3 regions of the Enterococcus sp. AZ126 genome follow, and region 3 is predicted to be linked to each of the others. Evidence: a T-box and tRNA genes for the amino acid it is inferred to sense, from the RefSeq annotation. Region 3 holds a T-box; the other regions hold tRNA genes.

Region 1 (4,004 bases), 1.1 Mb from region 3:
GAGGTTAAGGTGAAGAGCCGGAGCCGCAGCGAAAGCGAGTCTGAATAGGGCGAATGAGTATGTAGTCGTAGACCCGAAACCATGTGATCTACCCATGGCCAGGTTGAAGGTGTGGTAAAACGCACTGGAGGACCGAACCCACGTACGTTGAAAAGTGCGGGGATGAGCTGTGGGTAGCGGAGAAATTCCAAACGAACTTGGAGATAGCTGGTTCTCTCCGAAATAGCTTTAGGGCTAGCGTCGAAGTTAAGAATGATGGAGGTAGAGCACTGTTTGGACTAGGGGCCCATCTCGGGTTACCGAATTCAGATAAACTCCGAATGCCATTCATTCATATTCGGCAGTCAGACTGCGAGTGATAAGATCCGTAGTCGAAAGGGAAACAGCCCAGACCACCAGCTAAGGTCCCAAAATATATGTTAAGTGGAAAAGGATGTGGGGTTGCACAGACAACTAGGATGTTGGCTCAGAAGCAGCCACCATTTAAAGAGTGCGTAATAGCTCACTAGTCGAGTGACCCTGCGCCGAAAATGTACCGGGGCTAAACATATTACCGAAGCTGTGGATCACACCTCTGGTGTGATGGTAGGAGAGCGTTCTAAGGGCGTTGAAGGTCGATCGTGAGGACGGCTGGAGCGCTTAGAAGTGAGAATGCCGGTATGAGTAGCGAAAGACGGGTGAGAATCCCGTCCACCGTATGACTAAGGTTTCCTGGGGAAGGCTCGTCCGCCCAGGGTTAGTCGGGACCTAAGCCGAGGCCGATAGGCGTAGGCGATGGACAACAGGTTGATATTCCTGTACCAGTTGTTTTTGTTTGAGCAATGGAGGGACGCAGGAGGCTAAGGAATGCATGCGACTGGAAGTGCATGTCCAAGCAGTAAGTCTTGAGTAGAGTCAAATGCTTTACTCTGTACGGACAAGCTGTGATGGGGAGGGAAATAATAGTACCGAAGTTCCTGATGTCACACTGTCAAGAAAAGCTTCTAGTGAGAAAACAACTGCCCGTACCGTAAACCGACACAGGTAGTCGAGGAGAGTATCCTAAGGTGAGCGAGCGAACTCTCGTTAAGGAACTCGGCAAAATGACCCCGTAACTTCGGGAGAAGGGGTGCTGACTTCGGTCAGCCGCAGTGAATAGGCCCAAGCGACTGTTTATCAAAAACACAGGTCTCTGCAAAATCGAAAGATGAAGTATAGGGGCTGACGCCTGCCCGGTGCTGGAAGGTTAAGAGGATGGGTTAGCTTCGGCGAAGCTCAGAATTGAAGCCCCAGTAAACGGCGGCCGTAACTATAACGGTCCTAAGGTAGCGAAATTCCTTGTCGGGTAAGTTCCGACCCGCACGAAAGGCGTAACGATTTGGGCACTGTCTCAACGAGAGACTCGGTGAAATTTTAGTACCTGTGAAGATGCAGGTTACCCGCGACAGGACGGAAAGACCCCATGGAGCTTTACTGTAGCTTGATATTGAGTGTTTGTACCACATGTACAGGATAGGTAGGAGCCGATGAATCCGGAACGCTAGTTTCGGTGGAGGCGCTGGTGGGATACTACCCTTGTGTTATGAACCCTCTAACCCGCACCACTTATCGTGGTGGGAGACAGTGTCAGGTGGGCAGTTTGACTGGGGCGGTCGCCTCCTAAAGAGTAACGGAGGCGCCCAAAGGTTCCCTCAGAATGGTTGGAAATCATTCGCAGAGTGTAAAGGCAGAAGGGAGCTTGACTGCGAGACTTACAAGTCGAGCAGGGACGAAAGTCGGGCTTAGTGATCCGGTGGTTCCGCATGGAAGGGCCATCGCTCAACGGATAAAAGCTACCCTGGGGATAACAGGCTTATCTCCCCCAAGAGTCCACATCGACGGGGAGGTTTGGCACCTCGATGTCGGCTCGTCGCATCCTGGGGCTGTAGTCGGTCCCAAGGGTTGGGCTGTTCGCCCATTAAAGCGGCACGCGAGCTGGGTTCAGAACGTCGTGAGACAGTTCGGTCCCTATCCGTCGCGGGCGTTGGAAATTTGAGAGGAGCTGTCCTTAGTACGAGAGGACCGGGATGGACTTACCGCTGGTGTACCAGTTGTTCTGCCAAGGGCATTGCTGGGTAGCTATGTAGGGAAGGGATAAACGCTGAAAGCATCTAAGTGTGAAGCCCACCTCAAGATGAGATTTCCCATTTCTTTAAGAAAGTAAGACCCCTGAGAGATGATCAGGTAGATAGGTTGGAAGTGGAAGTGCAGTGATGTACGGAGCGGACCAATACTAATCGGTCGAGGACTTAACCAAAGAAACGAAATAAAAAAGTATATCGGATAGTTTGATTACAACTTCAATCCAGTTTTGAGTGAATAATCACTCAATTGAATAGCAACAACACCCAGTGTGGTGGCGATAGCGAGAAGGATACACCTGTTCCCATGCCGAACACAGAAGTTAAGCTTCTTAGCGCCGATTGTAGTGAAGGGTTTCCCTTTGTGAGAGTAGGACGTCGCCACGCTGATTATTCCGGCATAGCTCAGTTGGTAGTAGCGCATGACTGTTAATCATGATGTCGTAGGTTCGAGTCCTACTGCCGGAGTTTCTTAATATAAGATTCATGAGTATGCTTGCTTCTTTTAACTTTGGAGAGTTGTCCGAGTGGCCGAAGGAGCATGATTGGAAATCATGTAGACGGTTAACGCTGTCTCAAGGGTTCGAATCCCTTACTCTCCGTATTAAGTTTTTATTGGCCCGTTGGTCAAGCGGTTAAGACACCGCCCTTTCACGGCGGTATCACGGGTTCGATTCCCGTACGGGTCATTTATATTTTTTGGAGGTTTAGCTCAGCTGGGAGAGCACCTGCCTTACAAGCAGGGGGTCGGCGGTTCGATCCCGTCAACCTCCATTAAATTACGGTTTGGTAGTTCAGCTGGTTAGAATGCCTGCCTGTCACGCAGGAGGTCGCGGGTTCGAGTCCCGTCCAGACCGTTTATAGTTTTTGGCGCAGTAGCTCAGTTGGTAGAGCAACGGATTGAAGCTCCGTGTGTCGGCAGTTCGATTCTGTCTTGCGCCATTTGGAGGAATAGCGAAGTGGCTAAACGCGACGGACTGTAAATCCGTTCCTTAGGGTTCAGTGGTTCGAATCCACTTTCCTCCATTATTTAGTAGGGATATAGTTAAACGGTATAACTACGGTCTCCAAAACCGTCATTGTGGGTTCGATTCCTACTATCCCTGTTAGCAAGTTTATGGCGATTGTGGTGAAGTGGTTAACACAGCGGATTGTGGTTCCGCCACGCGTGGGTTCGATCCCCATCAGTCGCCCTTAGCTTTAATTTTTATCATATGTTTTATGGCGATTGTGGTGAAGTGGTTAACACAGCGGATTGTGGTTCCGCCACGCGTGGGTTCGATTCCCATCAGTCGCCCTTAGCTTTTAATTTTAATTATTGGGGTATAGCCAAGCGGTAAGGCAACAGGTTTTGATCCTGTCATGCGTTGGTTCGAATCCAGCTACCCCAGTTTTCTCTTTTTGAGAATGTTTAAATTGTAATATGGCGGTATAGCCAAGTGGTAAGGCAGAGGTCTGCAAAACCTTCATCACCGGTTCAAATCCGGTTACCGCCTTGCAAAAATTATTTTATGCCGGCGTGGCGGAATTGGCAGACGCGCTGGACTCAAAATCCTGTGATCTCACGATCGTGCCGGTTCGACCCCGGCCGCCGGTATATGCCAAGCATTAACATATTCTTATGTTAATGCTCTTTTTTTGTTTAAACATTTTGAAGTAATTTTGTATTTTTGTATCTGATTCGTTGATATTTAACTGAGATTGAAGTTAAATTACTTGGTATTGAGAGTAATATGGCTTCATTTTTTCTATCGATTCACTCTTTTTTTAGTAAAACACTTCTTTTCGGAGAGTTGGGGGAGCAACCTTATCGTTAGATGTTTTAGGTGTTGCTGGGTTTCAAATCTATCAAGATTATTTAGTAATTGATAAAATGAATACTCTTAAAAATATGAAAAATGGCTA
Region 2 (4,004 bases), 1.3 Mb from region 3:
TTTTATAAACAATAAAAAAACATTTTGCAAAAGAAGCAAAATGTTTTAAAATCATGACCCGTACGGGAATCGAACCCGTGATACCGCCGTGAAAGGGCGGTGTCTTAACCGCTTGACCAACGGGCCATTTAAAAATTATGGGCCTAAATGGACTCGAACCATCGACCTCACGCTTATCAGGCGTGCGCTCTAACCAGCTGAGCTATAGGCCCTTAAAGAAAAAAAGCGGGTGACGAGAATCGAACTCGCGACAACAGCTTGGAAGGCTGTGGTTTTACCACTAAACTACACCCGCATGTTTCTTCTTTCAAATGGCGCAAGACAGAATCGAACTGCCGACACACGGAGCTTCAATCCGTTGCTCTACCAACTGAGCTACTGCGCCAAAAAACTATAAACGGTCTGGACGGGACTCGAACCCGCGACCTCCTGCGTGACAGGCAGGCATTCTAACCAGCTGAACTACCAAACCAATAGTAAAAGTGTTACGTCACTATCTTATTTAGCTTTTAATTACTACTTAAAAGCAATTGCGGGGACAGGATTTGAACCTACGACCTTCGGGTTATGAGCCCGACGAGCTACCTGACTGCTCCACCCCGCGATAATATATAGTCTCTATATGACTATAAAAAATGATGATTCTTAGTAAGGTTATTTCTCTCACTATATTCGACAAGTACTAATCACCATAATGCTAAAGCATCGTAATTCTTAGTAAAGGAGGATAAGGGATTCGAACCCTTGCACGGTTTTACCCGCCTGACGGTTTTCAAGACCGTTCCCTTCAGCCGGACTTGGGTAATCCTCCGGAATAACTATTAAATCATGACCCGTACGGGAATCGAACCCGTGATACCGCCGTGAAAGGGCGGTGTCTTAACCGCTTGACCAACGGGCCGCTATGAAACGGAGAAGGAGGGATTTGAACCCTCGCGCCGGTTTCCCGACCTACACCCTTAGCAGGGGCGCCTCTTCAGCCACTTGAGTACTTCCCCAAGAAAATAATTTGAAAAATGGGCCTAAATGGACTCGAACCATCGACCTCACGCTTATCAGGCGTGCGCTCTAACCAGCTGAGCTATAGGCCCATAAAGCGGGTGACGAGAATCGAACTCGCGACAACAGCTTGGAAGGCTGTGGTTTTACCACTAAACTACACCCGCAAAACTTCAAAACGGTCTGGACGGGACTCGAACCCGCGACCTCCTGCGTGACAGGCAGGCATTCTAACCAGCTGAACTACCAAACCAATAGTAAAAGTGTTGCGTCACTATCTTATTTAGCTTTTAATTACTACTTAAAAGCAATTGCGGGGGCAGGATTTGAACCTACGACCTTCGGGTTATGAGCCCGACGAGCTACCTGACTGCTCCACCCCGCGATAATATATAGTCTATATGACTATAAAAGAGTGATGATTCTTAGTGTTTTCTAGTAAGATTTTCTCTCACTACATTCGACAAGTACTAATCACCATAATACTAAAGCATCATAATTTTTAGTAAAGGAGGATAAGGGATTCGAACCCTTGCACGGTTTTACCCGCCTGACGGTTTTCAAGACCGTTCCCTTCAGCCGGACTTGGGTAATCCTCCGGAATAAAATAGTACAACTAATTAAAATGTCACTACAATGGACCTTGTAGGACTCGAACCTACGACCGGACGGTTATGAGCCGTCTGCTCTAACCAACTGAGCTAAAGGTCCTTGGCTCTTAAAAAAGAAATCGCGGCGAAGGGGATCGAACCCCCGACCTCCCGGGTATGAACCGGACGCTCTAGCCAGCTGAGCTACACCGCGAAAATAATAAAGTACTAATGGAGCCTAGCGGGATCGAACCGCTGACCTCCTGCGTGCAAAGCAGGCGCTCTCCCATCTGAGCTAAGGCCCCACAAAATAAATCGGGAAGACAGGATTCGAACCTGCGACCCCTTGGTCCCAAACCAAGTGCTCTACCAAGCTGAGCTACTTCCCGTAATTACAATGCACCCAAAGGGAGTCGAACCCCTAACCTCTTGATTCGTAGTCAAGCACTCTATCCAGTTGAGCTATGGGTGCTACATTTCTAATGCCGAGGACCGGAATCGAACCGGTACGGTGATCACTCACCGCAGGATTTTAAGTCCTGTGCGTCTGCCAGTTCCGCCACCCCGGCGAAAGAACAAGCTAAGCGGAAAACGGGGTTCGAACCCGCGACCCCCACCTTGGCAAGGTGGTGCTCTACCACTGAGCTATTTCCGCAGTCTGTATGCCGGCTAAAGGATTTGAACCCTCGACCCTCTGATTACAAATCAGATGCTCTACCAACTGAGCTAAGCCGGCGTGATGTTCGCCTAGTTATAAAACGAGACTAAAAATGCGGGTGAAGGGACTTGAACCCCCACGCCGTAAGGCGCTAGATCCTAAATCTAGTGCGTCTGCCAATTCCGCCACACCCGCAAAATATTCCTATGAGCCGTGCAGGGCTCGAACCTGCGACCCTCTGATTAAAAGTCAGATGCTCTACCAACTGAGCTAACGGCTCAAAAAATGGAGGTTGACGGGATCGAACCGCCGACCCCCTGCTTGTAAGGCAGGTGCTCTCCCAGCTGAGCTAAACCTCCAAGACAACACTTTAGCGTGGCGACGTCCTACTCTCACAAAGGGAAACCCTTCACTACAATCGGCGCTAAGAAGCTTAACTTCTGTGTTCGGCATGGGAACAGGTGTATCCTTCTCGCTATCGCCACCACACTGGGTGTTGTTGCTATTCAATTGAGTGATTATTCACTCAAAACTGGATTGAAGTTGTAATCAAACTATCCGATATACTTTTTTATTTCGTTTCTTTGGTTAAGTCCTCGACCGATTAGTATTGGTCCGCTCCGTACATCACTGCACTTCCACTTCCAACCTATCTACCTGATCATCTCTCAGGGGTCTTACTTTCTTAAAGAAATGGGAAATCTCATCTTGAGGTGGGCTTCACACTTAGATGCTTTCAGCGTTTATCCCTTCCCTACATAGCTACCCAGCAATGCCCTTGGCAGAACAACTGGTACACCAGCGGTAAGTCCATCCCGGTCCTCTCGTACTAAGGACAGCTCCTCTCAAATTTCCAACGCCCGCGACGGATAGGGACCGAACTGTCTCACGACGTTCTGAACCCAGCTCGCGTGCCGCTTTAATGGGCGAACAGCCCAACCCTTGGGACCGACTACAGCCCCAGGATGCGACGAGCCGACATCGAGGTGCCAAACCTCCCCGTCGATGTGGACTCTTGGGGGAGATAAGCCTGTTATCCCCAGGGTAGCTTTTATCCGTTGAGCGATGGCCCTTCCATGCGGAACCACCGGATCACTAAGCCCGACTTTCGTCCCTGCTCGACTTGTAAGTCTCGCAGTCAAGCTCCCTTCTGCCTTTACACTCTGCGAATGATTTCCAACCATTCTGAGGGAACCTTTGGGCGCCTCCGTTACTCTTTAGGAGGCGACCGCCCCAGTCAAACTGCCCACCTGACACTGTCTCCCACCACGATAAGTGGTGCGGGTTAGAGGGTTCATAACACAAGGGTAGTATCCCACCAGCGCCTCCACCGAAACTAGCGTTCCGGATTCATCGGCTCCTACCTATCCTGTACATGTGGTACAAACACTCAATATCAAGCTACAGTAAAGCTCCATGGGGTCTTTCCGTCCTGTCGCGGGTAACCTGCATCTTCACAGGTACTAAAATTTCACCGAGTCTCTCGTTGAGACAGTGCCCAAATCGTTACGCCTTTCGTGCGGGTCGGAACTTACCCGACAAGGAATTTCGCTACCTTAGGACCGTTATAGTTACGGCCGCCGTTTACTGGGGCTTCAATTCTGAGCTTCGCCGAAGCTAACCCATCCTCTTAACCTTCCAGCACCGGGCAGGCGTCAGCCCCTATACTTCATCTTTCGATTTTGCAGAGACCTGTGTTTTTGATAAACAGTCGCTTGGGCCTATTCACTGCGGCTGACCGAAGTCAGCACCCCTTC
Region 3 (4,004 bases):
CTGGGAATCCGTTGTGTGTTATCTAGCTGCGTGAGTCTACTACACGTTTAAATTAGAGGAGGAATAAGAAATGAAAGTAACAAAAAAAGGCGAAGAAGTAGAAATCATCGGTGTACAACCTGAAGTAGGCGTAAAAGCGCCAGATTTTTCATTAAAAAACTTAAGTGATGAAGTAATAAAGTTATCAGATTTTACTGGTACGCCAGTCTTAATCAGTGTTGTACCTGATATTGATACTCGAATCTGTTCATTGCAAACGAAGCGTTTTAACCAAGAAGCTGGGAAAGTTGAAGGCGTAAAATTCATTACGATTTCGAATAACACAAAAGAAGAACAAGAAAATTGGTGTGCAGCTGAGGGTGTTGACATGGAAATTCTACATGATACAGAAGGAACATTTGGACAAGCGTATGGCTTATTCATTCCTGCGATGGGACGTCTAGCTCGTAGTATTTTTGTGATCAACAAAGAAGGCAAGATTGCGTATGAAGTAATCTCTACAGAAATTTCGGAAGAACCAGACTATGCTGCGGCTTTAGAACAGGCAAAAACAGCTCGCTAATTTTTTGAAATTGACTTCTATTCAACTTCAATGTAAAATAAACCAAAGACCATGATCAAGAGGAGTACTACTGGTATCGTTCTAGAGAGAAAATCACTTGGTGGAAGATTTTCACATAACCAGTAAGAAGGTAGCTTGGGAGTCAATGATTTGAATGGAGTAGAATGATTCGAGTAGTGATCGTTACCTCACGAATGAGCGGTGTTTGGAGAGCCAGACACAATTTAGGTGGTACCGCGTATAACGTATATACGCCCTAAAATACGAGAGTATTTTAGGGCTTTTTGTATGTTCATCACAGATTATGAACCAATGCCAATCCAGTATAGAAAGAAGGAATCTACATGTCAGAAGAAAAAAATCTACCGACCAAATATCAACCCACAGAAGTAGAGCAAGGTCGCTATCAAAAATGGTTAGACCAAGATCTATTCAAACCAAACGGCAATAAAGAAGCCAAACCGTACTCAATCGTTATCCCGCCACCAAACGTTACGGGTAAACTCCATTTAGGTCATGCCTGGGATACGACGCTACAAGATATGATCATCCGCCAAAAAAGAATGCAAGGCTTTGACACATTATGGCTTCCAGGAATGGATCACGCAGGTATCGCAACACAAGCAAAAGTAGAAGAAAAATTAGCAGAACAGGATATTTCCCGGTACGATTTAGGCCGCGAAAAGTTTGTCGAACAAGTCTGGGATTGGAAAGAAGAATATGCCTCTCATATCCGCGAACAATGGGCGAAAATGGGGCTATCTTTAGATTATAGTCGTGAACGTTTTACTTTAGACAAAGGGTTGTCTGAAGCTGTTCGCAAAGTCTTCGTTTCTTTATACGAAAAAGACCTGATTTATCGGGGCGAATACATCATTAACTGGGATCCAAAAGCAAAAACGGCCTTATCTGATATCGAAGTTATCCACAAAGATATTGAAGGTGCATTTTACCATATGAGTTATCCACTAACTGATGGAACTGGCGTTGTGGAAATCGCAACGACTCGTCCTGAAACAATGTTAGGAGATACAGCAATCGCGGTTCATCCAGATGATGAACGTTACCAAGCATTGATTGGAAAAACAGTTACATTACCATTGATAGACAAAGAAATCCCGATTATTTCCGATGAATATGTAGATATGGAATTTGGAACAGGTGTAGTAAAAATCACGCCAGCTCATGATCCAAATGACTTTGAAGTTGGTAATCGTCACGATTTACCTCGTGTAAACGTGATGAATGAAGATGGATCTATGAATGATTTAGCAGGAAAATATGCTGGCATGGATCGTTTCGCTGCACGTAAACTAATCGTATCTGATTTAAAAGAAATGGGTCACCTGATTAAAATCGAAACAATGAATCATAGTGTTGGTCATTCAGAACGTACAGGTGTTGTCGTTGAACCTCGTTTGTCTACACAGTGGTTCGTAAAAATGGCACCACTCGCTGAAAAAGCCATCAAAAATCAAGAAACAGACGATGCGGTAGAATTTTATCCACCACGTTTTAACCAAACGTTCTTACGCTGGATGGAAAATGTCCACGATTGGGTCATCTCACGTCAATTATGGTGGGGGCACCAAATTCCAGCATGGTATCATAAAGAAACAGGCGAAATGTATGTTGGCATGGAAGCGCCAGCTGACGCAGAAAATTGGACACAAGATTCAGACGTATTGGATACATGGTTCAGTTCAGCATTATGGCCATTTTCAACAATGGGCTGGCCAGATGAAGAAGCAGCTGATTATCAGCGTTATTTCCCAACAAGTACATTAGTAACAGGTTACGATATTATCTTTTTCTGGGTTAGCCGTATGATGTTCCAAAGTTTAGAATTTACCGGACAAGCGCCGTTTAAAAATGTTTTGATGCATGGATTGATCAGAGCAGAAGATGGACGTAAAATGAGTAAATCGCTAGGAAACGGAATCGATCCAATGGAAGTCATCGATAAATATGGGGCCGATGCATTACGCTGGTTTATGTCAAATGGTTCATCACCAGGGCAAGATATGCGTTTTAGTTATGAAAAAATGGATGCATCTTGGAACTTTATCAATAAAATCTGGAATGCCAGCCGTTTTGTGATCATGAATGTTGAAGGGATGTCTTATGAAGATATTGACTTTAGTGGAGAGAAGACCGTCGCAGATCGCTGGATCTTAACGCGTCTAAATGAAACAGTTGCTCGTGTTACTGACTTATTTGACCGCTTTGAATTTGGTGAAGCAGGCCGCCAGTTGTATAACTTTATCTGGGATGATTTTTGTGATTGGTATATCGAAATGAGTAAAGAGATCCTTTACGGAGAAGATGAATCTGCAAAACAAACAACACGCAGTATTTTGGTGCATACACTAGACCAAATTTTACGTCTATTGCACCCGATCATGCCATTTGTGACAGAAGAAATCTGGGAAAATATTCCGCATGAAGGTATCTCTCTAGTTGTTGCAGAGTATCCTGTAGCTCACGAAGAATTTTCGGATGAAACAGCTGCTCGTGGTATGGAGGTTTTAAAAGAAGTGATTCGTGCGGTGCGTAATATTCGTGCAGAAGTGAATACACCACTGTCCAAACCAATCACATTATTAATCAAAACAAGTGATGAAGCAGTTGATAAATTCTTGATTGAAAACACAAATTACATCGAGCGTTTCTGTAATCCAGACGAGTTGACGATCGCAAGTGATATTACTGCGCCAGAATTAGCGATGTCAGCCGTTCTAACTGGAGCTGAGCTGTACTTGCCATTAGCTGGTTTGATCAATGTGGAAGAAGAAATTGCCCGTTTAGAAAAAGAATTAGATAAATGGACACAAGAAGTCAAACGTGTTCAAGGAAAATTAGCGAATGAACGTTTCGTTTCAAATGCGCCGGATGACGTTGTGGCAGCTGAAAAAGCGAAAGAAAAAGATTATTTAGAGAAACAAGTGGTTGTGAAAGAACGAATTGCACAACTTCGTACAGTAAATTAATGATAAAAAGAGTAAGACGATCATCAGAAATAATCTGATGATCGTCTCACTCTTTTTTTAAATAGAATAAATCAAACTAAATTAGGTTTTTATTATAGTCTATTGAAAGAGATAATTATTGATAAAGTGGATTGTTTTTTTCTTTACTGACCAATCAAGAAATGGTTAAAAAAGAATAACAGTATATACCCGTATGTCGCAACGGACCAAAATTTAAAGAGTAGTAAAATCTTCATATATTCCTTAAACGGTAAATCAGCTAAGCCTGCAACTAAGCACGATAAATCATCTGGTGCAAAAGGTATCAACAGCGTAACGATCATCAATTTTTTAATACCTTTTTCAGGACGGTCTAACATCTTTTCAAATGATAGGTATTTTTTTTTCGAAAGAATAAGCTGAGCAAAAGGCTTTCCGTAGTACCGCGCTAACCAATAAACAATGATATCACC

The links. A T-box is a leader RNA that pairs with one kind of tRNA and senses whether it is charged. The one in region 3 lies ahead of IGI43_RS07535 (valine--tRNA ligase), so its partner is inferred to be a tRNA-Val.
Region 1: it encodes a tRNA-Val, which carries the amino acid that the T-box ahead of IGI43_RS07535 (valine--tRNA ligase) is inferred to sense. The anticodon was not compared.
Region 2: it encodes a tRNA-Val, which carries the amino acid that the T-box ahead of IGI43_RS07535 (valine--tRNA ligase) is inferred to sense. The anticodon was not compared.

The regions. Positions count from the first base shown of each region.
Region 1 is NZ_JBIOSB010000001.1:487,147-491,150, reverse strand. It holds rRNA gene IGI43_RS02410 (23S ribosomal RNA) at 1-2,275, shown strand, start outside; rRNA gene rrf (5S ribosomal RNA) at 2,371-2,486, shown strand; tRNA gene IGI43_RS02400 (tRNA-Asn) at 2,494-2,567, shown strand; tRNA gene IGI43_RS02395 (tRNA-Ser) at 2,613-2,701, shown strand; tRNA gene IGI43_RS02390 (tRNA-Glu) at 2,717-2,788, shown strand; tRNA gene IGI43_RS02385 (tRNA-Val) at 2,801-2,873, shown strand; tRNA gene IGI43_RS02380 (tRNA-Asp) at 2,883-2,956, shown strand; tRNA gene IGI43_RS02375 (tRNA-Phe) at 2,969-3,041, shown strand; tRNA gene IGI43_RS02370 (tRNA-Tyr) at 3,045-3,125, shown strand; tRNA gene IGI43_RS02365 (tRNA-Trp) at 3,135-3,205, shown strand; tRNA gene IGI43_RS02360 (tRNA-His) at 3,220-3,292, shown strand; tRNA gene IGI43_RS02355 (tRNA-His) at 3,324-3,396, shown strand; tRNA gene IGI43_RS02350 (tRNA-Gln) at 3,419-3,490, shown strand; tRNA gene IGI43_RS02345 (tRNA-Cys) at 3,525-3,595, shown strand; tRNA gene IGI43_RS02340 (tRNA-Leu) at 3,613-3,696, shown strand.
Region 2 is NZ_JBIOSB010000001.1:2,834,370-2,838,373, reverse strand. It holds tRNA gene IGI43_RS13400 (tRNA-Glu) at 55-126, opposite strand; tRNA gene IGI43_RS13395 (tRNA-Ile) at 139-212, opposite strand; tRNA gene IGI43_RS13390 (tRNA-Gly) at 225-295, opposite strand; tRNA gene IGI43_RS13385 (tRNA-Phe) at 313-385, opposite strand; tRNA gene IGI43_RS13380 (tRNA-Asp) at 399-472, opposite strand; tRNA gene IGI43_RS13375 (tRNA-Met) at 531-604, opposite strand; tRNA gene IGI43_RS13370 (tRNA-Ser) at 722-811, opposite strand; tRNA gene IGI43_RS13365 (tRNA-Glu) at 830-901, opposite strand; tRNA gene IGI43_RS13360 (tRNA-Ser) at 911-998, opposite strand; tRNA gene IGI43_RS13355 (tRNA-Ile) at 1,018-1,091, opposite strand; tRNA gene IGI43_RS13350 (tRNA-Gly) at 1,096-1,166, opposite strand; tRNA gene IGI43_RS13345 (tRNA-Asp) at 1,179-1,252, opposite strand; tRNA gene IGI43_RS13340 (tRNA-Met) at 1,311-1,384, opposite strand; tRNA gene IGI43_RS13335 (tRNA-Ser) at 1,509-1,598, opposite strand; tRNA gene IGI43_RS13330 (tRNA-Ile) at 1,637-1,710, opposite strand; tRNA gene IGI43_RS13325 (tRNA-Met) at 1,730-1,803, opposite strand; tRNA gene IGI43_RS13320 (tRNA-Ala) at 1,822-1,894, opposite strand; tRNA gene IGI43_RS13315 (tRNA-Pro) at 1,905-1,978, opposite strand; tRNA gene IGI43_RS13310 (tRNA-Arg) at 1,988-2,061, opposite strand; tRNA gene IGI43_RS13305 (tRNA-Leu) at 2,073-2,158, opposite strand; tRNA gene IGI43_RS13300 (tRNA-Gly) at 2,173-2,244, opposite strand; tRNA gene IGI43_RS13295 (tRNA-Thr) at 2,253-2,325, opposite strand; tRNA gene IGI43_RS13290 (tRNA-Leu) at 2,361-2,442, opposite strand; tRNA gene IGI43_RS13285 (tRNA-Lys) at 2,455-2,527, opposite strand; tRNA gene IGI43_RS13280 (tRNA-Val) at 2,534-2,606, opposite strand; rRNA gene rrf (5S ribosomal RNA) at 2,621-2,736, opposite strand; rRNA gene IGI43_RS13270 (23S ribosomal RNA) at 2,832-4,004, opposite strand, start outside.
Region 3 is NZ_JBIOSB010000001.1:1,551,912-1,555,915, reverse strand. It holds gene tpx (thiol peroxidase) at 71-562, shown strand; T-box leader at 605-824, shown strand; gene IGI43_RS07535 (valine--tRNA ligase) at 907-3,552, shown strand; gene IGI43_RS07530 (TVP38/TMEM64 family protein) at 3,696-4,004, opposite strand, start outside.